3 regions of the Bacillus sp. JZ105 genome follow, and region 1 is predicted to be linked to each of the others. Evidence: predicted binding sites of a transcription regulator. Region 1 holds the regulator's gene; each other region holds the start of a gene.
The links. The regulator LexA, encoded in region 1, represses DNA repair genes until DNA is damaged. The targets are predictions, from matches to a motif close to CGAACATATGTTCG.

Region 1 (8,199 bases):
TGTCCATTCTTTAAAACCATGTTCCATCTATGATCATAATATCGTACGTATTATTTCGCTTGGTTGTTCATGGCTTTCATCATTTGATTGATTTTCTTCTGGGACGGTTTCATGCCCATTTGCATCATCATCATTCGAAGCATTTGTTCATTAATCGGTGGATTCTTTTTCAAATAGCTCATCATATACTTACGAGCAATAAAGAATCCGAGTGCAACTCCTGCAAGCAGTGCAACAACGCCTACAAGGATGACAACCCATAAATCCATAATTCTTCCTCCTTCATGTTGTCTCGTATAAAGTGTACTAAACAAAAGGCTATTATACAACATTTCACGTTCAATTTTATTTTTTTAAACAAAATTCCTCACTTTTACTGGATTGAGCCATCCGTGTTTCTTTGAACTAAAGTCCATCGCAAGAAAACAAGGGCTGATTTTTCTCAGCACTTCAAAAAACACCGCTTCTGCCTCATAACTGCCAGTGGCAGACATTTGAATATACCGGTCCTTAATAATAAATGCTGCAGTTCCTTTTCCATCTGGTAAGGAAGCGCTGTAAATCGAGCCTATTTGTGTATAGTGAATGTTCGTTAAGTTATTCATTAGACGCTGGTGCATATGAAAAGCAGGGATTCGTTTCGTCACATAATCCACTTGCTTCACAAGCATAACCAACTCATCGTCAGTGCGGTTCGTCCAATGTAACGACTCAAACAAATGAAACAAAATCGATTCTCTGCCAAAATAGTGATGCGCAAATTCATCCTCAATCCAATAAATATAATAATGACGTTCCATGTCTATCCCTTCCTTTCACATTTCGTCAATCTCGTTTATTGCTTGTATTATACAAAAATGTGAAAGAAAGAATTGTCTATATATGAAGCAAGAAGAAACTAGTTTTGTCAAAAAAACAAGAAAAAAGAAAAAAGTTTGCAGAGCGGATGAAAATGCTCTGCAAACAGATAGCAAAAAAGCATGATGCTTGGAGTTCGTTTATTTATTCAGCTTCGCTTTCACACGGCTGACTACATTGCTGACAGTAAAGCCGTATTTCTCGATAATGGTTTCTCCTGGTGCAGAAGCGCCAAATTTATCAATTGCAATCACGTCACCATCAAGACCAGTGTAACGCTCCCAGCCAAGTGAAGCACCCATTTCAATCGCAATACGTGCACGTACTGCTTTAGGAAGAACGGATTCTTTGTATTCGTCTGACTGCTGATCGAAGCGATCCCATGCAGGAAGGCTGACAACAGATGCGCGGATACCTTCTTTTTCAAGTGCCTTTTGTGCTTCAATGGCTAAACCAACCTCAGATCCTGAAGCGAGTAGAAGTGCTTCTGGCTGTGCATCAGCTGCTTCAACCACCACGTATCCACCTTTTTCTACGCCCTCATATGCCTTCTCTGGTGCCTGATCAATCGTTGGAAGGTTTTGACGAGTAAGAACTAGTGCTGTCGGTTTATCCGTTGAAGATACAGCTAGTTTCCACGCTGCAGCTGTTTCATTTCCATCTGCTGGGCGGATAACGGAAAGATTAGGCATCGCACGCAGTGAAGCAAGCTGTTCAACCGGTTCATGCGTCGGACCATCTTCACCAACAGCGATACTATCATGAGTAAAGACGTAAGTGACTGGAAGTCCCATTAACGCAGCAAGACGAATTGCTGGTCTTAAGTAATCTGAGAAAACAAAGAACGTTCCGCCGAATACACGAAGACCGCCGTGAAGTGCCATACCATTGAGCGCCGCACCCATTGCAAACTCTCTGACACCGAACCAAATGTTTTTGCCGGCATAATTATTTTTACCGAAATCATCCGTGTTTTTAATCGTTGTTTTATTTGATCCAGCAAGGTCAGCAGACCCGCCAATAAAGAAAGGTACTTGCTTTGCAATGCCATTTAACACTTCGCCTGAAGATGCACGGGAGGCAAGGCTTGAACCTGCTTCATAAACAGGAACCTCTTGATCCCAATTTTCAGGAAGCTTTCCTTCAATCGCAAGCTTCAGCTGTGCTGCCAGCTCTGGATATTCTTTTTCGTATTGCGCAAACAGTTCATTCCACGCTGCTTCTTTTTTCTGTCCAGCGTCTTTGACAGCTTCTTTAAAATGATCGTACACTTCAGAAGGTACATGGAAATCTTCTTCAAACGTCCAAGAGTAAGCTTCCTTCGTCAGCTTTGCTTCCTCGCTGCCAAGCGGTGCACCATGCACACCAGACGTTCCCGCACGGTTTGGCGATCCGAAACCGATCGTTGTTTTCACTTCGATTAATGTAGGTCTGTCTGTGCTTTGCTTCGCCTTTTCAATAGCAGCTGTTACTTCTTCGATGTTGTTGCCGTCTTTCACGTAAAGAACTTCCCAGTTCATCGCTTCAAAACGATTCTTCACATTTTCAGAGAATGAACGATCTAAGTCGCCATCTAAAGAAATGTCATTTGAATCGTAAAGAACGATTAAACGGCCTAAGCCTAAATGACCAGCAAGTGAAGCTGCTTCAGAGGAAATTCCCTCCATTAAGTCTCCATCTCCGCAAATGCTGTATGTATAGTGGTCTACAACATGGAAGTTGTCTCTGTTATAAGTTTCCGCAAGATGTCTTTCTGCAAGCGCCATTCCTACTGCCATCGCAATTCCCTGGCCTAAAGGACCCGTTGTCGCGTCTACGCCTTCTGTGTGTCCAAATTCAGGATGTCCAGGTGTTTTGCTTCCCCATTGGCGGAATTGTTTTAAATCGTCAATGCTCAGATTGTATCCGCTTAAATGAAGCATGCTGTATAGAAGCATAGAACCATGGCCCGCGGATAAAACAAAGCGGTCTCTGTTAAACCAATTTGGATTTTGCGGACTTACGTTTAAGTGATTCGTCCATAAAGCGTACGCCATTGGTGCAGCACCCATCGGCATTCCTGGGTGACCGGAATTCGCTTTTTCAATTGCGTCTATGGAGAGAGTACGTATTGTTGCAATAGATTTCAATTCAATCGTTTCCATATAAATCCCCTTCCGTATCTTGTGTACACCATTATCATAAATCTACTGTCCTTTTTTCACAACTATTTCACGCTGAAAAAGAAGGATTTTGTCACATTTAGTTTATCGATCACCTAAAAAGTTATGCAAATATGAAAAAAGACGAGAATATTCTTCCCATCTTTTCAAAATTCAAGAAATCACAGCCTTAATGAAGGTTCTGATCTTTTTCTCTTTTTAATTTTTCTGGTGTAACATCGTTTCCTTCAGGGTCAACAATTTTGACAGTTTTCAGTGTATTTTTCATAGAAGAACGAAAAGCTTTCAAATACTCTTCTCTCAACTGCTTTTGTTCTGTTTTTTCAGCGTCTGATAAACCGGTCTCTTTCGACTTTTTTGAAAGCTCATTTATTCTTGCAAGCTGTTCTTTAGAAATCATGACAAACTCCTTTAAAGCATTTTCTCTACATACTACTAAATATCAATCATTTTGACAACAAATCACGCTTTAGATGGTAAGGCCTTTTTCATATTCTTGATACCTTCTATGCACTGTTGCTTTTGAAATGTCAAAACCTAATGCCTGAAGAGTGGCGGCAATTTCGGCGAACGTCATGTTATTTTTTCTTAATCGAACAATTTCTGAAATCGGCACTTCAATACGCTCACGGCCAGGTGCATGGTTCTGCTGCCTTAAATTCAGTTCAGGCTGATATCCGCGCTCAACAGCCCTTTTCATCCCCCGCTTGATTTTCAGGTTATGAATTTTCCGTTGGTACTCTTCGACGATTCCTACAATCTCGATGACCATTTCATCTGCTTCTGAAAGCTCAAGCTCTCCTCTATGAAACACGCTGTATACCTTTACGTTCTCTTTAAATAGACAATGAAGAAGCGCAATTTTTGCTTGTCCTCTTCCAAGACGTGTTTCATCTTGGATAAGAACGGCATCGATCGACTCTTCCTTCAGTGCAGCAAGCATTTCAAACACGCCATCACGATCTAGCTCATATCCACTTGCTTTTTCTTTGATGACTTTGACCACATTCATCTTGTGCATGGCAGCTAAAGCCAGCAGTTCTTCTTCTTGTCTTTTCAGCGAGGTTTCCTGCTCTTCTTTCACAGTGCTTACTCTCGCATAAATGATTGCGTTCATGTCTTCAATCGACCTTTCTACTGTACTGTTGCAAGCTGATATACGACTGGATGCTCTTTTTTCACGGGTATGACAAGAATGTCTCCAGGCTGGATTTCTGTTGAAGCAAGATCATTGTGTTCTGTTACCCAGTCAATAAATGCATTTTTGTCGATTGATTTGCTGTCGTTTACTTGATCAGCTAACCCCCAAAGAGTATCTCCTGATTGAACCTCTATTTTAACATACTGATTTGAATCATTATGGCTTGTGACTGCAATAAGTGAGAGAAATATGCCAACGATGAATGAGAATACCCCAATAAAAATAATAGATTCTTTTAACCTCATAATGTCATCTCTCCTAACAGAATATGCGTTCGCTCTTTCTGTCTCTCATTATAAATACGAACAAACGTTTCTGTCAAACGTTTTTTCGAACCTATGTTTGTACTGTTAGGAAAAACATGCTATAATTTCTTTAAAATTGACGTTTTGAGGTGCAAAAGATGACGAAGCTATCAAAAAGACAACTCGATATCCTGAAATTCATCAAAGATGAAGTAAAAAGCAAGGGTTATCCCCCATCCGTCCGTGAAATTGGAGAAGCTGTCGGTCTAGCATCCAGTTCAACGGTCCATGGACATTTAGCTAGACTGGAAACAAAGGGCTTAATTAGAAGAGACCCGACAAAACCTAGAGCGATCGAAGTACTAGATGAAGAGGAAATGAATATTCCAAAGAGTGCTGTAATGAACGTTCCAGTCATCGGAAAAGTAACGGCAGGCCTGCCTATCACAGCTGTTGAGAATGTAGAAGAATACTTCCCTCTTCCAGAGACATTTGCTGCACCAGACGAACAAGTGTTTATGCTTGAAATTATGGGAGAAAGTATGATTGATGCAGGTATTTTGGACAAGGACTATGTCATTGTGCGCCAGCAAAGCACCGCTAACAATGGAGATATTGTGGTCGCCATGACAGAGGAAGATGAAGCGACAGTGAAACGTTTTTATAAAGAAGATACACACTTTAGATTACAGCCAGAAAACCCATCAATGGAACCGATTATTTTACAGAATGTGAGTATACTAGGTAAAGTGATTGGCGTATTTCGAAATATTCATTAAAAAAAGCCGGTATTTCATCAGCTGCTGATGAGAACCGGCTTTTTCTTATGCACAAGAATAGGCAAGAATACTTGAGCTTGGGAAGGAACCAAATGTAAAGTTCGGCCATATAAAGCCAGTTGTTCGGCCAAAAGGCTGTGAAGAAAGAACGAACATTAAAAATACTTGGCCGTTTCTCAAAAGCACAATCGTCCATCTTCTATTACATCCCGCTGCAAATTGTACAGCTTGATGGCCTCCCCCTGCACCTTGCCCAAATAGAAATGACTGCATACTTTGAGGCTGAGAGAGTGCTTGCTGATACTGCGAAATCATATGCTGCGGCGGTGCTGGCGGTGCCGATTGTCCGCCTGACCCTTGACCTGGCCAAGTACCTCCTCCAATCGGAAACCCAGGAAAACCTCCAATTTGAGGAATAGAAATCGATGGCCATCCCTGCATCTGCCTATCATACGAGTAACCATTCCCTATACCTTCATACGGATGATACATACGAAACACCCCTTTCTTTAGACATTCGTCACGACAGTATATGTCTTAAATAAAAAAGAGTGTTAAACGTCTAAATAGAAATTTTCCAAAAGACGTTTCGTTCTTCTTTAGAACGGTTAAATAATGATTAAGAAGAAAAATAAAAAAAATGAAAACTTTTTGTCTCCCTCAAACGTTATATAATTAGAAACAAAAGAAATAAAAAACATTTAGATTTAATACTTGTAATATCACTGTAATTATTGTAACATTTGTAACATAAGAAGTTTTCATTGAGAAAAGGAGGCAATCGCCTTGAAAAAATTATTTGTTTTATTAACTGCTATTATGCTTATGATCTCATTACAAACGACAACATTGGCCGCTTCGAAGAAATCAGCCTCTTTGACAAATAAAGAAGCGTTACATATTGCCCTTGATGCAAGAGAACATTTTTGGAGTGCAATGTCAGGCTACAAAATGAAAGACCATTCAAATGTCAAATTAAAATCTTTTACCTATCAAGATATGACGTACAACTATCTTTCTAAAACATTTGATACAAAGAAAAAATTAAACAGCTACCTATCTCAAGTTTTCACTCAAGATGCCATCAAACATGGTTTAAAAGATTATCATTTCATTGTTCATAAAGGCAAAATGGCTGTTCCAGTCGGTGACGGAGACAACATGCTTAATTGGGAAAAAGCCACACCTAAACTTGTTTCTAAAAAACAAACGGTTCGCACATATGAATTTACTGTCCCAACACTTGATGGACGCAAAGTAAAACGAACTGTTACGTACGAAAAAGTACAAAAAAATTGGAAAGTCACACAAATTGACGCTGTCATTTAAATAAAAAACCAGGCCTTTCATCGGCCTGGTTTTTATATTGGAGAAAATTCAGTCAAACGGTCCAGCGCGTGAGCAAGTGATGATGCCGTGCGAAATTCATTAAAAGGAAGCCCGAGCTGCACTGCTGTTTGGGCAATTTCTGGTCTAATCCCTGAAATGGTCGTCTCTACTCCAATCAACCGAAGTGACGTGACAAGATCAAAGATTTGATGAGCCACCATTGTATCAATCATGACCACACCCGATAGATCAATACATAAATGCTGAACACCTTTTTGTGAACACTGATTTAGCGTATTTTCTAAAATAATTTTTGCTCTCGCTGTGTCAATGTCACCTACTAAAGGCAATAACGCAATCTGGCTTTTTAAAACAATTACCGGTGAGCTCAATTCGTAAATCATATCTCTTTGAGCCACGAGTTTTTCGGTTGTATTTTTCACATATTGCTGGATAAACACATGGATTGAAATATTAAACGCTTCGGAAATTAAATCATACCAATAAAAGATGCGGTCAATATCAATGTCATTTTGACGCTGTTTGATAAATTCTTTTAAGTAATGCAAAACCACTCTTTGATTGGACATGTATTCTCTCACGACATAATCTAATGGTGTATTTAAATGCTTTGGGTCACTGGCTAAATCCTCAGACCATTTTTTAAATTCAGTATGTAAATACGTCTTATCTTCAATAATAGCTCGTATAAAATGCTGGTAATAATCTTGATTCTGCCGTTTTAGCTCTGCTATGATGCTGGAATCTGTTGAACGATATATGGATTCTGGATCATCGTCCTCAATTGATTCATACCATGTTTCAGTCAGCTTCTCTGCATGCTGCATAAAAAAATCGTATAATGCACGGTTTTTATCCATAAGCAAATGTCCCTTCACATTTTCTTCTTGTCAGTCTTTGTACCTGATAGATTGATTGTACCACTGAATCTTTTGTCCCTGCTAGCTCGAATAGGCTCTGAGGATAAACAAAAGAGCCCCTAAGGAGACTCTTTCCGATTTATTTCACAATGAATAATATTCTTTTCCCATCAGGAAACCCGCTGATTTGGTGCCCGACCCATGAGCCTGCTCCCCTATTATCTGATGGGCTGACATATTGTACACTTGCGCCTTTTCCTCCCTCAAGACAAACCGCCATCGGCCATTCATCCCGGTCAAAGCCGGGTTTTGTCGGAATTCCTTTTAATGATTCTTGCCTGCGGGCATCTGCTCCATTTCGGTCAATGGTACACACATCTGAATGCCCTTTTCGAATGGCTTCTTGAATATGACTGCCTGTTTCAGGGTACCTTTCCTTTGGAAATTGAACGACATGATCATATCGATCAGCCCCTTTTGCTGCCTGCTTCTCTCCAAATCCGCCTAACAACGTGCCCATCCATATCACAAAACATAAGGCGACAGCAGCGATCCAGCCTCTTTTCATCTTCAAAAGCGCGTGACCTCCTCATCCATCTTAAGCATCTTGACTGAAAGGAAATGTGTCATTTTAATGTATGAGTGGTACGCAGATGACATGAGAAAAAAATGATGAGGGCTCTCAATCTCAAATCTCTCAGGTTAGACATATGAATCCTATCAATTCACTTCATAAAAAAAGCT
Region 2 (8,199 bases), 710 kb from region 1:
ATGGTTGTCACAAGTTTACTTGTGTCGCTCATGCTTACATTCACAAGTATGCAGGAATCATCATTTAAATGGATGATTATGATTTTGTCCTTTGCTGCCCTTTTATTAGGAGGCATCATTTCTGGCGGGAAAGCAAAGGAGCGCGGCTGGCTGATTGGTGCGGTCACATCTATCATTTTTTCTCTCACTGTCTTTTTATTTCAATATTTGGGGTTTGGAAAAACGTTTTCACCAGAGCAGTTTATCTATCATGGAGCATTTTTAGGCATTTGTATGCTGGGGGGAATGATTGGCGTCAACCTTCGAGGCAAATAAAAAAAGAGCGGTCATATCGCTCTTTTTTTATGGCTATGTATCAGAGGATTAGCCTTTGTCAGCTAATTCTCTAATAGCACGACGATCGAAAGTTAAACGGTTGTTTTCGCTTGTTTTGATGACCACTTTTGATTCATCAATTGAGTCGATTTCACCGTGTAAACCACCGATTGTGACGATTTTATCGCCTTTTGATAAAGATTGCTGCATCTGACGCACAGCTTTCTGTTGCTTTTGCTGTGGACGGATTAACAAGAAGTAAAGCACAGCAAACATGACAACAATCATAATGATTGAACCCATACCACCATCCATTCTATTTCACCCCTTTCTAAAGTATTGTAAAGCCTTTCGTTTATGGTTAAAAGTTTTTCGCATTCGGTTTGTTAAAGCCGTAACGCTCAAAAAACTCTTCTTTAAAATCACCTAAACGATCCTCACGGATAGCTTCTCTCACTTGCTCCATTAATTTTAACAGAAAATGAAGATTATGATAAGTTGTTAATCGAATTCCGAACGTTTCATTTGTTCGGATGAGATGTCTAATATAGGCGCGTGTATAGTTTTTACATGTATAGCAGTCGCAGTTTTCATCGATTGGTCTAAAGTCACGCTCATATTTTGCATTTTTCACAACAAGACGGCCTTCACTTGTCATTAAGGTACCGTTTCTTGCAATTCGCGTCGGCAGTACGCAGTCAAACATATCTACACCGCGAATGGCGCCATCAATTAAGGAATCTGGTGAGCCGACACCCATTAAGTACCTCGGTTTGTCTGCTGGTAAAAATGGTGTTGTAAACTCAAGTACACGATTCATCACATCTTTTGGTTCCCCTACAGATAAGCCTCCGATGGCGTAGCCTGGAAAATCAAGTGAAACAAGGTCTTTTGCACTTTGTTTTCGAAGCTCTTCGTATTCTCCGCCTTGGACAATCCCAAACAGCCCTTGATCCTCTGGACGCTGGTGCGCTGTTAGACAGCGCTCTGCCCATCTGCTTGTCCGCTCCACAGAACGTTTCATGTAATCGTACTCTGCAGGATACGGCGGGCATTCATCAAATGCCATCATAATATCAGAGCCAAGTGCATTTTGGATGTCCATGGCTTTTTCAGGAGATAGGAACAGCTTGTCTCCGTTTAAATGATTACGGAAGTGAACGCCTTCTTCTTCAATTTTTCTAAATTCACTCAATGAAAAAACTTGGAATCCGCCTGAATCTGTTAGAATTGCTCGATCCCAGTTCATAAATTTGTGCAGACCGCCCGCTTCTTTTACGATATCGTGACCTGGACGGAGCCATAAGTGGTACGTATTGCTTAAGATGATGCCTGCATCCATAGCCTTTAATTCTTCAGGCGCCATTGTTTTGACTGTAGCCAGTGTACCTACTGGCATAAATACAGGTGTTTCAAAGGAGCCGTGCGGTGTATGAACGCGGCCAAGACGTGCACCTGTCTGTTTGCATGATTTAATGAACTCATAACGTATCGGTAATTGCGACAAAAATGAGCCCTCCTGTCTTCGTTGTATAATGTTATTGAATCAGCATGGCATCGCCAAAGCTGAAGAATCGGTATTCCTCTTTCACAGCCTCATTGTACGCTTTTAGTACGTGCTCTCGTCCAGCTAATGCGCTGACAAGCATAATTAACGAGGATTTTGGCAGATGGAAATTCGTGATCATGCCATCAATTGCCTTGAATGTGTAGCCAGGGTAAATAAAGATCGACGTCCAGCCGCTTGAGGCTTTGAACTCACCATCATGTGCACTTGCAATGGTTTCAAGCGTTCTTGTCGACGTTGTACCGACTGAAATAATCCGTCCGCCTTCCTTGCGAACGCGATTAAGCTCATCAGCTGTTTCTTCATTCATTTCATAAAACTCTGCGTGCATTTCGTGTTCTTCAATACGTTCTGCACTTACCGGACGAAACGTGCCAAGCCCTACGTGCAGCGTAATGAAAGCAATGTGTACACCTTTCGCTTTCAGCGCATCCAGCAGCTCGGTTGTAAAGTGGAGACCGGCAGTTGGCGCAGCAGCGGAGCCAACCTCTTTTGAATAAACGGTTTGATAGCGTTCACGGTCGTCAAGCTGCTCTTTAATATATGGAGGCAGCGGCATTTCACCAAGTGATTCAAGCACTTCATAAAAAATGCCTGTATATCGAAACTTTACTTTTCTTCCGCCATGTTCCATTTCCTCTGTACATACAGCTTGGAGCCGTCCATCACCAAATGTGATAACGGTCCCTTTTTTCACCCGTTTGGCTGGTTTGACAAGTGTTTCCCAGTTGTCTCCTTCTTCTTGTTTCAATAGAAGCAGCTCAACTTTGGCACCTGTATCCTCTTTCATACCAAACAGACGTGCAGGCAGAACGCGCGTATTGTTTAGAACGAGACAATCACCTTTTTGAAAATAATCGATGATTTGTGAGAATGTATCATGTGTAATCGCACCCGTTTGTTTGTTTAAGACCATCAGTCTTGATGCATCTCTTTTTTCAAGCGGCACTTGTGCAATCAATCTTTCTGGTAAATCAAAATCAAATAGTTCTAGCTTCATTTCCTTCACCTATTCTGTAGTTAACTAGTTAACGTTATTTCATCCGTCCAAAGATATTCAGTAATATGGTCAGTACGATGCTAATGACAATGCATGTAATGACAGGAAAAAAGAACGTTACATTTCCTTTTTTCACAAAAATATCACCTGGAAGCTTACCAACCAATTGAAACACTAATCCTGCGGCAAAAAGGACACCGCCTAAAATCATTAACATTTTAGGGAATTCAGTCACGAATCGGAACCTCCATTTGAAAATGTTCATACGCTTCTCTCGTGACGACCCGCCCTCTTGGTGTTCTTTGCAGGAAACCAATTTGAAGTAAGTACGGTTCGTACACATCTTCAATCGTATGTGATTCTTCTCCAATTGTCGCTGAGATCGTATCAAGCCCAACAGGACCGCCTCTAAATTTTTCGATCATACTTAAAAGCAGCTTATGGTCTATATGATCGAGGCCAAGCCTGTCGACTTGAAGACGCTCAAGGGCATCTTCCGCAATATCCTGCGTAATGGCATGATTCCCAAGCACCTGCGCAAAATCTCTTACTCTTCTGAGCAAACGATTGGCAACCCTCGGTGTTCCCCGGGAACGTCTCGCAATCTCTTCAGCAGAGCGAATATCGATCCCAATTTCAAACAGCTCGGCTGTTCTTGCCACAATGTGAGCCAAATCTCTTTGCTCATAGTATTCCAATCTTGCATGCACCCCAAACCTATCACGAAGCGGCGCTGTTAACAGCCCGACACGAGTCGTTGCACCTACAAGCGTAAATGGCGGTAAATCAAGCCGTACAGAGCGCGCTGTATCTCCTTTTCCAATGACAATATCTAAACAAAAATCCTCCATTGCTGGGTACAGCACTTCTTCAATTGAGCGCTGCAAGCGGTGAATTTCATCAATAAACAATACGTCACCTGGCTCAAGAGATGTTAAGATGGCCGCCAAATCACCAGGACGCTCAATTGCTGGCCCTGACGTTGTACGCAGCTGAACATTCATTTCATTGGCAATGATCGACGCAAGTGTTGTTTTCCCAAGTCCAGGAGGTCCATATAAAAGGACGTGATCAAGCGTTTCCTGCCTCATGCGGGCAGCTTCAATAAAAACGCTGAGATTATCCTTTACTTTTTGCTGACCGATATATTGGCTAAGTGTCTGTGGCCGCAGACTTTGCTCAATGGCTGATTCATGGTTGTCTGCTTCAGTTGAGACGAGCCGTTCATCCATGAGACATCACCCTATTTCAACATTTTTTGTAAAGCTTTTTTCACATATTGATCGGTTGTGAGATTCTTTTCTTCTTTTAATAATGGAAGAACCTTTTTGATTTCACGATCACCGTATCCAAGAACACTTAACGCTTCAAGCGCTTCATCTAATGCAGTTTGCTGCGTTTCGACCTGAATGTGGTCCTCGTGATTAAATAAGTTACCAATCATTTCTGGCACTACATCTGCCAGTTTTCCTTTTAGATCCAGAATGATTTGACGTGCTGTTTTTTTGCCCACACCAGGGAATTTAATCAGGAAGGCTTCATCTTCACGTTCTATCGCTGAAATGACAGCGCCAGGATCACCGGAAGCAAGAATCGCGAGTGCACCCTTTGGCCCAATTCCTGTGACATTTAACAGTTTTGTGAACAGCGCTTTTTCTTCTCGTGTTTGAAAACCGTATAACGAAAAGGCGTCTTCCTTTATGTAATGATACGTATAAATCGTTTCTTGTTTATTTACTCGATAGATAAACGGGTTTGGGGTATAGACTTGATATCCCACTCCGCCGTTTTCAATGACAACATATTGCGGGCACACATAATCAATGGTCCCTTTTACAAACTCTATCACCGTTTTCACCTCTTTGACTGTTCTTCATTGTAACATAAATCGAAGAGAAAACCGCAATAAAAGTTAACATACGTTCGCTCAGTACATTTTTATGATGAAACCACGAAAAACAGCTTGCGGTCTTCACACCAGCAAGCTGTTACACGCTTTAAAACGATATTTCATTTCGATAAGGCTTCATGACTTCAAGCACATGCTCAAATTCATCCTTTGTTCGAAAAGGAATGCCTTGCTCAAGCTGCTTTTCCACATGGCTTTCTAAACGGGACGTATCAATTTGAAAAAAGAGATGAATAGGCTCCGCCCAGCCGTCAGGCCTTCCATGAAACGTAGAAATCACACCGTCCTCTGATAATCCGATATATCCATTTGCTTTACTTAATGGAGAGATATCATCAATTTGCTTTCTAAAAAGGGCAAAATCCTCTTTTTGTTCTACCAGCGTCCAGCCTTTATACTGCGCCCAGAATGTGTCTTTGTCTTCTAATGATGCCCGGTGTCTTTCAATACTCACATCGCCGTCTAGATAGACTTTTTCAAGCTGGACGGTAATAGAGTTTGACTGCTTTTGCAAGTGTTCTTTTCCTTCCATATCCGCAGCGAAAAAAAGCACACTTGTCATGATAAGTCCTGTAACGAAACATTTCATCTTCACTTTCACTATTTACACCTCTTTAGAACATGAGATCGATGCATGACATATGTAGTTTGACCCATTTTTCTAAACATTAACCAAATCGATGATTCAAATGTATGTTAAGAGTCTTTCGTTGTATCCTTCATTCGTAAATGTTATGTTTTATACAATCCATTGCTTTATCGAATGACACGGTTTTTTCATCATTCGTTTTTCAGCCGCATAAACTGAAACCAAAGAAGGTGAAGTCAATGTCAGAGGTCAAAAGATTAGCCGAATCGATTCAGTATCATGAAGAGAAACGTTTTCATAAGCTTGCCTATAAACCGGCAGAGCTTGAACTGTGCGGCAAAGGAAGAAGTGCCTATGTCTTTTTATACAAAAAAGACGGCAAGAAAATGGCACTAAAAGTATTTTTCCCTTCTTATCAGCATATTGCCCGCAAAGAGGCTGCCATTTACGAAAAACTTTCTGATTCGTCTTACTATCCTGAGATTTATGAGTTTGGGGATCAGTATATTTTAATGGAATATATTAAAGGCTACACATTCTATGAATGCCTTAATAAAGGAATTCCTATTAAAAAACAAATGATTGAACAAGTCGATGAAGCGCTGGAGGAAGCGCGCGAGAAAGGATTGAATCCTTCTGATATTCATCTGCGCAATCTGATCTTAACAAAAGAAGGGCGGATCAGGGTCATTGACGTTGCCAGATTCACACAAACGAAATCATGTCATCAATGGGATGATTTAAAAGCCGCTTATGCCTATTACCAAAAACCTTTTTTCCCTAAAAAAGCACCGCGTCTGTGGCTTGAAGTTATTGCTTATTTGTATAAAAAGAACTGGCTGTCCTGCGGGCAGCTTAATAATCGAAATGATTTTTCTGCATAATGAAAGCCGCTCTCTTTTGAGCGGCTTTCTGCGTTATTCTGTTTCTACATGGATACTATTGACGTTTAATAGGTTAATGATTTCATTATTCAGCTTAAACCAATGATTGGCTTCTTCAATTTTTTTATACACATCATAGGTAGCTGGACGTTTGAGCTCGAAATCAAGCACTTCCCCATTGTTCATATGAAATGTTACCTTAAATACTTTCATCATAAGATCACCTTCCACTCTTTCTTGTTCGCTGGTCAAATAGATCAGCTCTTTTCATTCATTCTCTATTGAACTCGTTTCCCCTCCTTGTTTCCATTCAAACCCAAGAAGTTTAAATTTTGTTTAAATTCACACAACATATCTATCTCTCATATCTGCAAAGAAGTATATTGGTTAAAAAGGAGGCTGCCCTTGATGAAACAGAAAAAGAAACCATCTCAAGAAAGAAAAACAGTCTTTTTTCATTTAACAGATGCCCTTATTCCAAGTGTGGACATGATGGCATATGCAGTAAAGGCATTTTTTCACCTTTTAAGAAAAGCCTTTTCAGCCGTTTAATAAAACCCCGCACAGCATCGTGCGAGGTTCTTTTTTAGGGCTGATAAATTTGACTTCCTTGATTAACAAACTCCTTCGCCTTCTTTTCCATCTCTCTTTTCACTTCTTCAGATTGATTGCGGATATCATGAGAAATTTTCATACTGCAAAACTTCGGTCCGCACATCGAGCAAAAGTGAGCGGTCTTAGCGCCTTCGGCAGGCAATGTTTCATCATGGAACGCCAAGGCTCTTTCTGGATCAAGTGACAGGTTGAATTGATCCTGCCACCTAAATTCAAATCGCGCTTTTGATAATGCATCATCGCGCTTTTGAGCCGCAGGATGTCCTTTTGCTAGATCAGCAGCATGTGCGGCAATTTTATAAGCGATCACGCCTTCTCTCACATCTTCTTTATTCGGCAGACCTAAATGCTCTTTTGGCGTTACATAGCACAGCATGGCTGTGCCGTACCAGCCGATCATGGCCGCACCGATGGCGGATGTAATGTGATCATACCCCGGCGCGATATCTGTTGTAAGAGGCCCTAATGTATAAAATGGTGCTTCCTTGCAAATGTCCATTTGCTTGTCCACATTCTCTTTAATTTTATCCATTGGGACATGGCCGGGCCCTTCAATCATCACCTGCACATCATGTTTCCAGGCGATCTCTGTTAATTCACCTAACGTTTCCAGCTCTGCAAACTGCGCCTCATCATTGGCATCAGCAATCGAGCCTGGTCTAAGTCCATCTCCAAGTGAAAAGGCGATATCATACGTTTTCATAATTTCACAAATATCTTCAAAGTGCGTGTAGAGGAAATTCTCTTGATGATGAGCAAGACACCATCTTGCCATAATCGCACCGCCTCTTGAAACAATTCCGGTCACCCGATCAACTGTAAGCGGAATATATCTTAACAGCACGCCCGCATGAATTGTAAAATAATCTACACCTTGTTCTGCTTGTTCAATTAATGTGTCTCTGTACACATCCCACGTCAAATCTTCTGCGACTCCATTCACTTTTTCAAGGGCCTGATAGATAGGAACGGTTCCTACTGGGACGGGGCAATTCCGAATGATCCATTCTCTCGTTGTATGAATATCCTTTCCAGTAGACAGATCCATCATTGTATCTGCCCCCCATCTGATCGCCCATGTCATTTTTTCAACCTCTTCATTAATGGATGATGTTACAGCTGAATTGCCAATATTCGCATTGATTTTGACATGAAAATTCCTTCCGATAATCATTGGTTCACTTTCTGGATGGTTAATATTCGAAGGAATAACGGCTCTTCCGCTCGCTACTTCCTCTCTAACAAACTCAGGGCTTAGCTCTTCTCTTATTGCGATAAACTCCATTTCAGGCGTAATGATGCCTTTTTTGGCATAATGCA
Region 3 (8,199 bases), 420 kb from region 1:
GTCGGTTCAAACAGTGCCCGGCACAGTCCATTTAAAGCGTTCATGAGAAAGAAGACCCAAATGGCATCTGCAAACGCAAAGCCGACAAAGACAAGTGTCCAGCCAAAGATGGATAGAAGCATGACCTTTTTTCTGCCGATTCGGTCAGAGACATAGCCGCCGTAAAAACTCGCCACGATCCCAATAAGGGAGCTGACGGCAATGATTAACCCAGCTGCAGAAGCTGAAGCCCCTTTGACTTGTGTCAAATAAACGGCCAAAAAAGGAATGCTCATGGACGTCGCCATTCGGCCGAATATGGTGCCGATGATGATCGTCCAACTAAGTGGATGTAAAGTACGTAAGTTATTTTTCATGATGCTTCTCCCCTGAGTGTTAAGATGTTCCAATCATACATGAAAAATTGTGCAAATTAAATACACAATTTGATGGAGGAGACATCCGCCATATGACAGAGGCGCCCCGAATAGCTCGCAAATTTGGAGCGCATGTTTTTTTCTGCCGATGCTTCTATGTCTTTTAAAACTTCTGATGCGTATGGTCATTTAAAGACAATTTAATCAAGATCAATCGCGACAATTTGCTGCAAGGACAGATGGAGAACATCTTCATCATTGACGATTTTTATGCGCCGGGTTTCATAATGAATGGCTTTCACCCAGCCCCAAAACTGCTGTTTCATACCTGCTGCAGCATATGTTACGCAAATCGCTTGGTCCTCTGTAATCGACTGTGTGATCAAAAAATTCATTTCCTCTAGCTGATCAGTGCTCAGCGGAGGAGGCGTGTATTCTTTTTTCTTCCGTTTTTGAGCAAGCAGCTGTTCACGGTGCTCTGGGAGCATCATTCGGCTTGATTCCCACATGATGTTGTATCCAGGTGTTAATTTATTGGGATTCATGGCTGTTCGCCTCCGTTATTTGTAATGTCCACCAATTTTTTCGGCGCGGTGATACGCCTGCCCTGCGCTTGTTAGTGACGAGGCGTGCAAGAGTGCAGCAGGCCCATACTTCATATGGAGCGCATCAAATACTTTGCTGAGCCGGTCTTTTTTTAAATGGTGATCAAATAAACTCAGCTGATATTGGCTGTCAGGCTGCAGCTGCGAGAGAGTAATGCCTACACTGCGAATGGGCTGGCCGTCCCAGTGCTGCTGGCATAGCTGAATGGCTGCGTCTGCAATATCTCTCCCGTACTGTGTGGGGGAATGGAGCTTGATTTGTCTATGAAATCCAGTCGGATGAGAAAAATCAGCGCCTCTTACGCCAACAGACACCGTTTGCCCAACATAATGCTTAAAGCGCGCACGTCTTGCGACTTCTTCACTCAATTCAAGAAGGGCGACTTTGATGTCCTCAAAGGACGCATAATCATGGGGAAGGGTCATATGATGCCCAACCGCTTTTTGCTGATCATGTGTGTGAAGAGTGACCGGGGAGGGATCGTGTCCTAAAGCTGTTCGCTGCAGAAGCTCCCCGTTGATTCCCCAGCGTTTTTTTAGCCGGTCTAACGGATAAGCAGCAAGCGTCCCGATGGTACTGATACCCATTCGTTTTAAATGGTGCTCCATCCGTTTGCCGACACCAAATAATTTTCCAATCGGAAGCGGCCATAAATCAGCCGCCACCCGGTCTGCACGAAGTTCATAGATGCCAGATTTGTTTTTTTTAGCAAAATGGTCACAGGCCATTTTAGCGAGCACTTTATTAGGACCAATGCCAACACGTGCGTAAATGCCTGTCTGGTTCATAATGGTCGTTTGTATATTTTGAGCGATCTCGCGGGGCGAACCGAGTAGTGTCACACTTCCCGTAATATCGAGAAACTGTTCATCAATTGAATAGGGTTCGACAAGATCTGTGTATTGTTCAAGCAGTTCTGTCATCATGACAGAGACATCAAGGTAGCGTTGCATACGTGGACGTACGACGACGGCTTCAGGGCATTTCTCCTGTGCTTCCCATAATCTTGATGCATTTTGTACGCCCCGTTTTTTAGCGAGCGGGCAGGCTGCAAGTACGACCCCGCTTCGCCGCTCGGGATCTCCTGAGACGATGAGCGGCACATCCTTCAAATGGGGAGCCTCCACTTTTTCGACTGACGCATAAAACGACTGCATATCCACAAGCAGAATGGCTCGTTCATTCATGATTTTCACCTCTTAGAACGTATGTTCTGTATACATTTTAACCGTCAGGAGGTGAAATTGATACTGGTAAATCATTCAAAGAGAAGAGTGTAAAGCCATACAAAAAAAGACGAAGTGTCTCCACTTCGTCTCATCTGGGTAAAATAAGTCATTTTAAGCATGTGCCAAGTTGTTGGATGTTTGGAGCGGCTCAGAACGCAAACGATAGGCCGTTAGTTTTTTCTTAGGCTTATGGGTAAACTGCCGCACCACATCCACGTGGTCAACGTAATGATATAGATAAAGGGTTACATCATGCTTGCCAAGCTTTGTTTGCATAGTAAGCGGTGCCGGCCCTTCCTGCGGATGAAGAAAACGCTCTTCGTCACCAGGATAAATATAATAGCGTTCAATAAAGATCGCATCATTAAAATGTTGAATAATTTCGGATGTTTGCTGATCATCGAGTGGACGTCCTTGAAACGTCATCGTTGTTTGATCACTTGTTACTTTTGCATGCACCGCATAACGACTAAAAAGGCGTTCAACAACACCCGAAGGCAGCGAAGTGACAAGCAGCTTTAAAAGACTAAACACAACAAGTGAAGTAACCATCCAAACCAATATCATCATCTCCAATAAACATTTGTTCCATTTCCTATATGAACCATCTTAACATAACAAAAGAATAATACTTTCGCACAAAAAGTGAACTTTTTGAAATAAGTGTGAAGATTTAAAAGGAGATGACAGCGAAAGAACGAAGAACCAACAAAGCTGAAAGGAAAAAGGCTGATCCATCATCTTTACAAACAATTGATCAGACAGGTAGACTATTGAAATAGTTGTTTTTTTGTGAAAAAAGAGCGGTACAACTAAAAATGAAAAGGGGCGAGGCCACCATGATACGTCAAGTGAAGCCGTCAGATTTTTATGCGGTCACATCCGTCATTCAAAGCTGGTGGGGAGGCAGAGATTTGCGCGCAAAATTGCCAAAGCTATTTTTCGAACATTTTCAGCAAACAAGTTTTGTCGTTGTTGAAAAAGGTGAACTGATCGGCTTTTTAGTCGGTTTTTTATCGCAATCGCATTCAGATGAAGCGTATATTCACTTTGTTGGGGTACATCCAGACCATCGGAAATTGAAGATTGGCAAAATTCTCTATCAAGCGTTTTATGAAGCGGCTGAAAAGGAAGGAAGAACAACGATTAAGGCCATTACAGCTCCTGTCAATAAAGTCTCGATTGCTTACCATACAAAGCTCGGTTTTCAGATAGAAAAGGGAGATAAAACAGTGGATGGAATTTCAGTTTTTTCAGATTACGACGGCATTCATGAAGACCGGGTGCTATTTGTGAAAAAGCTGGAGGCGAAAGCATGATCATCAGACTGGATCAAAAAAATAAAGAACAAGCAAAAGAGCTGTTACATATCCAATTGGCTGCATATCAGCGGGAGGCAGAACAAATTGGCTATCAAGATTTACCGCCCTTAAAAGAAACGATTCAAGACATAATGGAAACAGATGAGATTTTCATAGGATTTGAAAAAGAGGGGCATTTGTTAGGGATCGCTTCATATGAAATGCATGACGATCGGATCATCCTCAGCCGGTTAGCTGTACACCCACATCATGTCAATCAAGGAATCGGGACAGCGCTCCTGCAATCCATTATCCAGCATCAAAAAACAATCGAGCTCACAACAGCAGAGGCAAATACACCAGCAATCAAGCTTTATGAAAAACTAGGATTTAAACAGAAGGCCCGTTTGCAGGTGGAAAACAAGCTGATGTTAACAAAGATGGAACGTTTGATGCTTCGAAAGGTGGAAGTGATTGAATACCAATCGAGCTGGCCAAAACAATTTCAAGATGAGCATGACAAGCTGAAAAAGATAGTTGGCGACAACTGGGTATATGGCCACCATATTGGCAGTACGTCAGTCATAGGAATGGCGGCTAAGCCAATGATTGATATCTTGCTAGAGGTGAAGCATATCAGCACCTTAGATGAGTGTAACCACCTGTTTCGCCAGCTTGGATATGAACCGCTCGGAGAACATGGACTTAAGGGAAGACGTTTTTTTAGAAAAGGCGGCTTGAACCGAACACATCACGTTCACGCCTATGAAGCCGGCCATGATGATGTAAAAAGGCATTTGGTGTTCCGAGATTATTTAAAAGCTGCACCTGATCGTGCCAAAGCCTATGCAGATAAAAAGCGTCAATTGGCAAAAGCCTATCCTGAAGATATGGCAAGTTATATCAAAGGAAAAGATGAGCTCATTAAAGAAATTGAACAAGAAGCGTACAATTGGTCAGACCTAAAGACAAATGATCAGACATAAGAGCTGACAGGGCGTGAACATGTTTAATTGATGACTGATATGTTACAATGTAACAATCAACGAAAAAAGGATGTTCGGCATGTATATTCATATAACAGAACCAGCAGCAGCGTTCCTTACAAAACAACAAGCAGGGCATAAAACAAAAGAACTGCTCCTTCGATATGATTCAGATGGGTGCGGCTGTGCGGTAAGCGGTGTCCCAATGATTTGGCTCACAGGTGAAAGAACAGGCGAATGGGAAGAACTCAAGCATAATCAGCTCTTTAAGTTGTACATACACACATCACAAAAGGTCTTTTTTGACGAGGAAATGACGATTGATTTTAACGGAAAAGCCAACACACTCATGTTGAAAAGTCCTCAACAAATACTCAGCCCGAGAATGGGTATACTTGTAAAGTAAGGTGGAAATGTAGTGGATCAAAAGCTAAAAGTGATACAAAATACGGCACAAAATAAAACATGGGTGTCGTTTTTAAATAACAATCATCCCTATAGTCTTTTACACTGGTCAATAGGTGGAATGGATTCGGTGAAAAAGGACGTATGGCTTCTTCAAGATGAAGTCACATTTGAAACAGAAGAATTTTCAACGCTCGAATTAGCTGTCAATTGGATCAAAGAGAATATGGATCAAGTAACTGATGTATTATAAAAGCCCTTTTTTCGAAAGGGTTTTTTTTGTGCGTACATCATCTCATCAAACCGCATGGCTGTCTAATCTGGAAAATGATCTTTTGAAACGAAAAAGGCCGTTTTTCAACACACAATTCGACAAAATGAGCAAGCTGGAAATAAAAAAATAGTAGCTTTAAATGCCGAAAAATAGGCATTTAAAGCGTTTATTGCGGGATACCGCAAACTTTGCGAAAAATGACATTTCATATTTCTTCCATTCGGGGAAATGTGATAGAATACAACATGTATCGTATATGAGAAGGGAGGTGCTAAAGTGAATTGAAGCTCAAGCTGTCATCGCCTCAGGTTGGAATCAAAATAAACGAATGGTATAGGCAGATTTGCGGATTTCATGTGATGAAAGCAGAGAAGCTGAAGGCGGAGATCGAGCAGGAAATCCTGGAGATGGAGCAGGATCAAAACTTATTATTGTTTTACCAGCTGATGGATTTTCGCCACAAGGTGATGCTTGAATATTTTGAACCGGCAAAGAAAGCCTCGAATGATGAAGAGATTAAGAATTTGCTAGAAACGATTGAACATTCACAAACGAAATTAACGGATATGCTTGAATACTATGTTCATTTTTTCACAGGAATGTTTGAATTTGAACAGAGAAACTATTTAAGTGCCATTGCTTATTACCGCTCAGCAGAAAAAAAGCTCAATCTCATATCAGATGATATAGAAAGAGCAGAATTTTACTTTAAATTAGCAGAAATTTACTACCACATGAAACAAACCCACTTTTCGATGCACTATGCCTTGCAAGCGTTAGATACGTATTCTGCCTACAGAACGTACACGCTGAGAATCATCCACTGTGAATTTGTCATTGGAGCAAACTATGATGATTTGAAATGCTATGAACATGCATTGCCCTACTTTAAAAATGCTCTAAAGCGAGCACGCTCAATTGGAAACCCTCGAGTCATAGGTTCGGCCCTTTTCAACTTAGGTAACTGTTATTATCAAATGAACGATCTTGCGGAAGCAAGCCGTTATCTGAAAGACTCTATTGAAGTGTTTGAAAAGGAGAATTTAACCCATCTTAATCGCTCTCTAGACCCACTATTTATGCTGACACAAATCCTGTTTAAACAAAAACAAATAGAAGAGTCGTTAACCCTCTATCAACAAGGTATTATAAAGGCCTGTGAATTAGAAGATGAAATTTACATCTGCAAATTTCAGTTCTTAAAAGCATTATACGTTGATGCAGACATAACAATCATAGACGATACATTAGACCTGCTCGAGGACAAGCGCTTATACCCAGATATTGAGGAATTGGCACTTGATGCGGCTCATTATTACAATGAGCTTGGACTGTTTGAAGTATCTACCCGGTTTTACGAAAGGAAAATTCAAGCCATATCAAAAATTCAAAATGGGGGTCATTTATATGAAAACGAGTTTGATAGTTCTTTTATTGGCAGCAACTGCAGGATTATCGGTCATGAGTCAGCAGCAATCGGAAGAGAGCCATATGGAGCTTGCGGGCAGACACCATACAACAGTGGTGACTATCGCATAAGTTAGCTCAAAAAGAGGGGACGAACTGCTGTTCATTCTCCTCTTTTATTTTCATTCAATTCAAATCTTTGAAGAAATGCTTGAATTTCTTGCTCATAAGCTTCCTTATTTTCACTAAAAGACATTGCATGCGCACCGTGTGGCGCAATAAATAACTGTTTGTCACCCTTTTTTCGTGTATATAACTGCTGACTTTGCTCACAGGGGATATAGTCGTCATGGCGGCTATGAATAAAAAGTACAGGTTCTTTCACCTGATCGATCACATCAAGAGGGGAGACTTGCCGGATGCGGTATCCGTCCCGCCACTTTAACACTTGATCACTTAGTGGAAGAATCCACTCTCCTGAAAGGCGAAAATCTGTTTTTAATCGATATAGAAGCTGGTCCTTAAAAGAAGCAAAAGGGCAGTCTGCTATGTAAAAATTGGCGTTTGCTTCCGGCTTTGCGGCATATAACAAGGTTGTGACTGCACCCATTGATTCTCCGTGTATCCCAATGATGGCATTTTCTCCGAGTTTTTGTCTGAGCCACTTAACGATCTCTGCTAGATCTTCTTTTTCATAATATCCATAACTCGTGGTTTTCCCGCCGCTCATTCCATGTCTTCTATGATCATAAAGCATCACATTCCATCCAAGCTTTTGGAATAATTTCATATACTTAACGGAGTTAATCAAACTGACTGTAACACCGTGGCAAAGGACGATTGTGCGTGTTGTATGTGGATACGGCACAAAATAGCCATGGAGATCATAACCAAATGCCGAAGGAATACACACTTTCTCTTTTTTAAGCTGTTGAAATTCCTCGTGATGATAATGGCCTCCATCTGATTCTCGTTTGATGAGCTCTTCATCCGTTAATTTTCGAATATACATCATTTTATTGGTGAAAAAAATGCCGATTGCAGCGAGTGGACATAATATGAAGGCAAAGATAGCGATCCATTTCTTCATCTAGCCGATTCTTCCTTTCCAAGGTTTTTCTATGACGATCATACCACATCTTGGGAGATTGTCGTGCCTCTTGCTCAGAAAATAAAACGGATGATACACTAAGTCAAAAGGAGAGAGGCACAATGAAAAAGACCAATCAAGATCAAGCGAAATTAAAGGACGGCATAAACGATGATGTCAAACAGCAGCTTCTTCAAATGAAACAGAACCTTGCCGTCGAGACAGAAAAAAGAGAAGAACAAAAGCGACAAGACCTCCTTCGGCAGCAGAAAGAAAAAGAAAAAAACAAAAGCTTTTCAGAGCTGCTAGAAGAAAGCCATTTAGACTGGAGAAAGTATAAAAGCTAAAAAAGAGGGCGATGATGCTCTCTTTTTTTCATACCATCATTTTAAGATAGATCCACAGCAGAAACATAGAAGTGCTTAAAGAGAAAAGCACTTCTTCCCCCTTCACATCACTTCATTTCAGAATTGTGACAGTATGATATTTACAGTCAAACGAAATCCCGTAACTTATGTTTAAGATAGAAGTAAAAAGGTGAGTAT

Region 2: a site for LexA is predicted at 4,795-4,808, ahead of ruvA (Holliday junction branch migration protein RuvA). Genes of this name have one in related genera too.
Region 3: a site for LexA is predicted at 2,164-2,177, ahead of M1D81_RS11215 (DNA polymerase IV). Genes of this name have one in related genera too.

The regions. Positions count from the first base shown of each region.
Region 1 covers NZ_CP096387.1:1,782,720-1,790,918, reverse strand. The annotation lists gene M1D81_RS09070 (YneF family protein) at 51-269, opposite strand; gene sirA (sporulation inhibitor of replication protein SirA) at 354-800, opposite strand; gene tkt (transketolase) at 999-3,002, opposite strand; gene M1D81_RS09055 (DUF896 domain-containing protein) at 3,190-3,420, opposite strand; gene M1D81_RS09050 (YneB family resolvase-like protein) at 3,490-4,137, opposite strand; gene yneA (cell division suppressor protein YneA) at 4,155-4,466, opposite strand; gene lexA (transcriptional repressor LexA) at 4,625-5,245, shown strand; gene M1D81_RS09035 (hypothetical protein) at 5,291-5,737, opposite strand; gene M1D81_RS09030 (IseA DL-endopeptidase inhibitor family protein) at 6,032-6,574, shown strand; gene M1D81_RS09025 (STAS domain-containing protein) at 6,607-7,455, opposite strand; gene M1D81_RS09020 (NucA/NucB deoxyribonuclease domain-containing protein) at 7,595-7,975, opposite strand.
Region 2 covers NZ_CP096387.1:2,493,029-2,501,227, forward strand. The annotation lists gene M1D81_RS12820 (TIGR04086 family membrane protein) at 1-315, shown strand, start outside; gene yajC (preprotein translocase subunit YajC) at 364-630, opposite strand; gene tgt (tRNA guanosine(34) transglycosylase Tgt) at 677-1,822, opposite strand; gene queA (tRNA preQ1(34) S-adenosylmethionine ribosyltransferase-isomerase QueA) at 1,854-2,882, opposite strand; gene M1D81_RS12840 (DUF2905 domain-containing protein) at 2,917-3,117, opposite strand; gene ruvB (Holliday junction branch migration DNA helicase RuvB) at 3,110-4,114, opposite strand; gene ruvA (Holliday junction branch migration protein RuvA) at 4,126-4,731, opposite strand; gene M1D81_RS12855 (intercompartmental signaling factor BofC) at 4,880-5,380, opposite strand; gene M1D81_RS12860 (protein kinase family protein) at 5,620-6,264, shown strand; gene M1D81_RS12865 (hypothetical protein) at 6,298-6,480, opposite strand; gene M1D81_RS12870 (hypothetical protein) at 6,673-6,816, shown strand; gene thiC (phosphomethylpyrimidine synthase ThiC) at 6,851-8,199, opposite strand, start outside.
Region 3 covers NZ_CP096387.1:2,200,631-2,208,829, reverse strand. The annotation lists gene M1D81_RS11225 (MDR family MFS transporter) at 1-356, opposite strand, end outside; gene M1D81_RS11220 (YolD-like family protein) at 557-901, opposite strand; gene M1D81_RS11215 (DNA polymerase IV) at 917-2,149, opposite strand; gene M1D81_RS11210 (YfmQ family protein) at 2,303-2,752, opposite strand; gene M1D81_RS11205 (GNAT family N-acetyltransferase) at 3,031-3,510, shown strand; gene M1D81_RS11200 (GNAT family N-acetyltransferase) at 3,507-4,478, shown strand; gene M1D81_RS11195 (iron-sulfur cluster biosynthesis family protein) at 4,558-4,884, shown strand; gene M1D81_RS11190 (DUF2552 family protein) at 4,897-5,136, shown strand; gene M1D81_RS11185 (response regulator aspartate phosphatase) at 5,439-6,701, shown strand; gene M1D81_RS11180 (alpha/beta hydrolase) at 6,728-7,654, opposite strand; gene M1D81_RS11175 (YqkE family protein) at 7,777-8,001, shown strand; gene M1D81_RS11170 (antimicrobial peptide LCI) at 8,192-8,199, shown strand, end outside.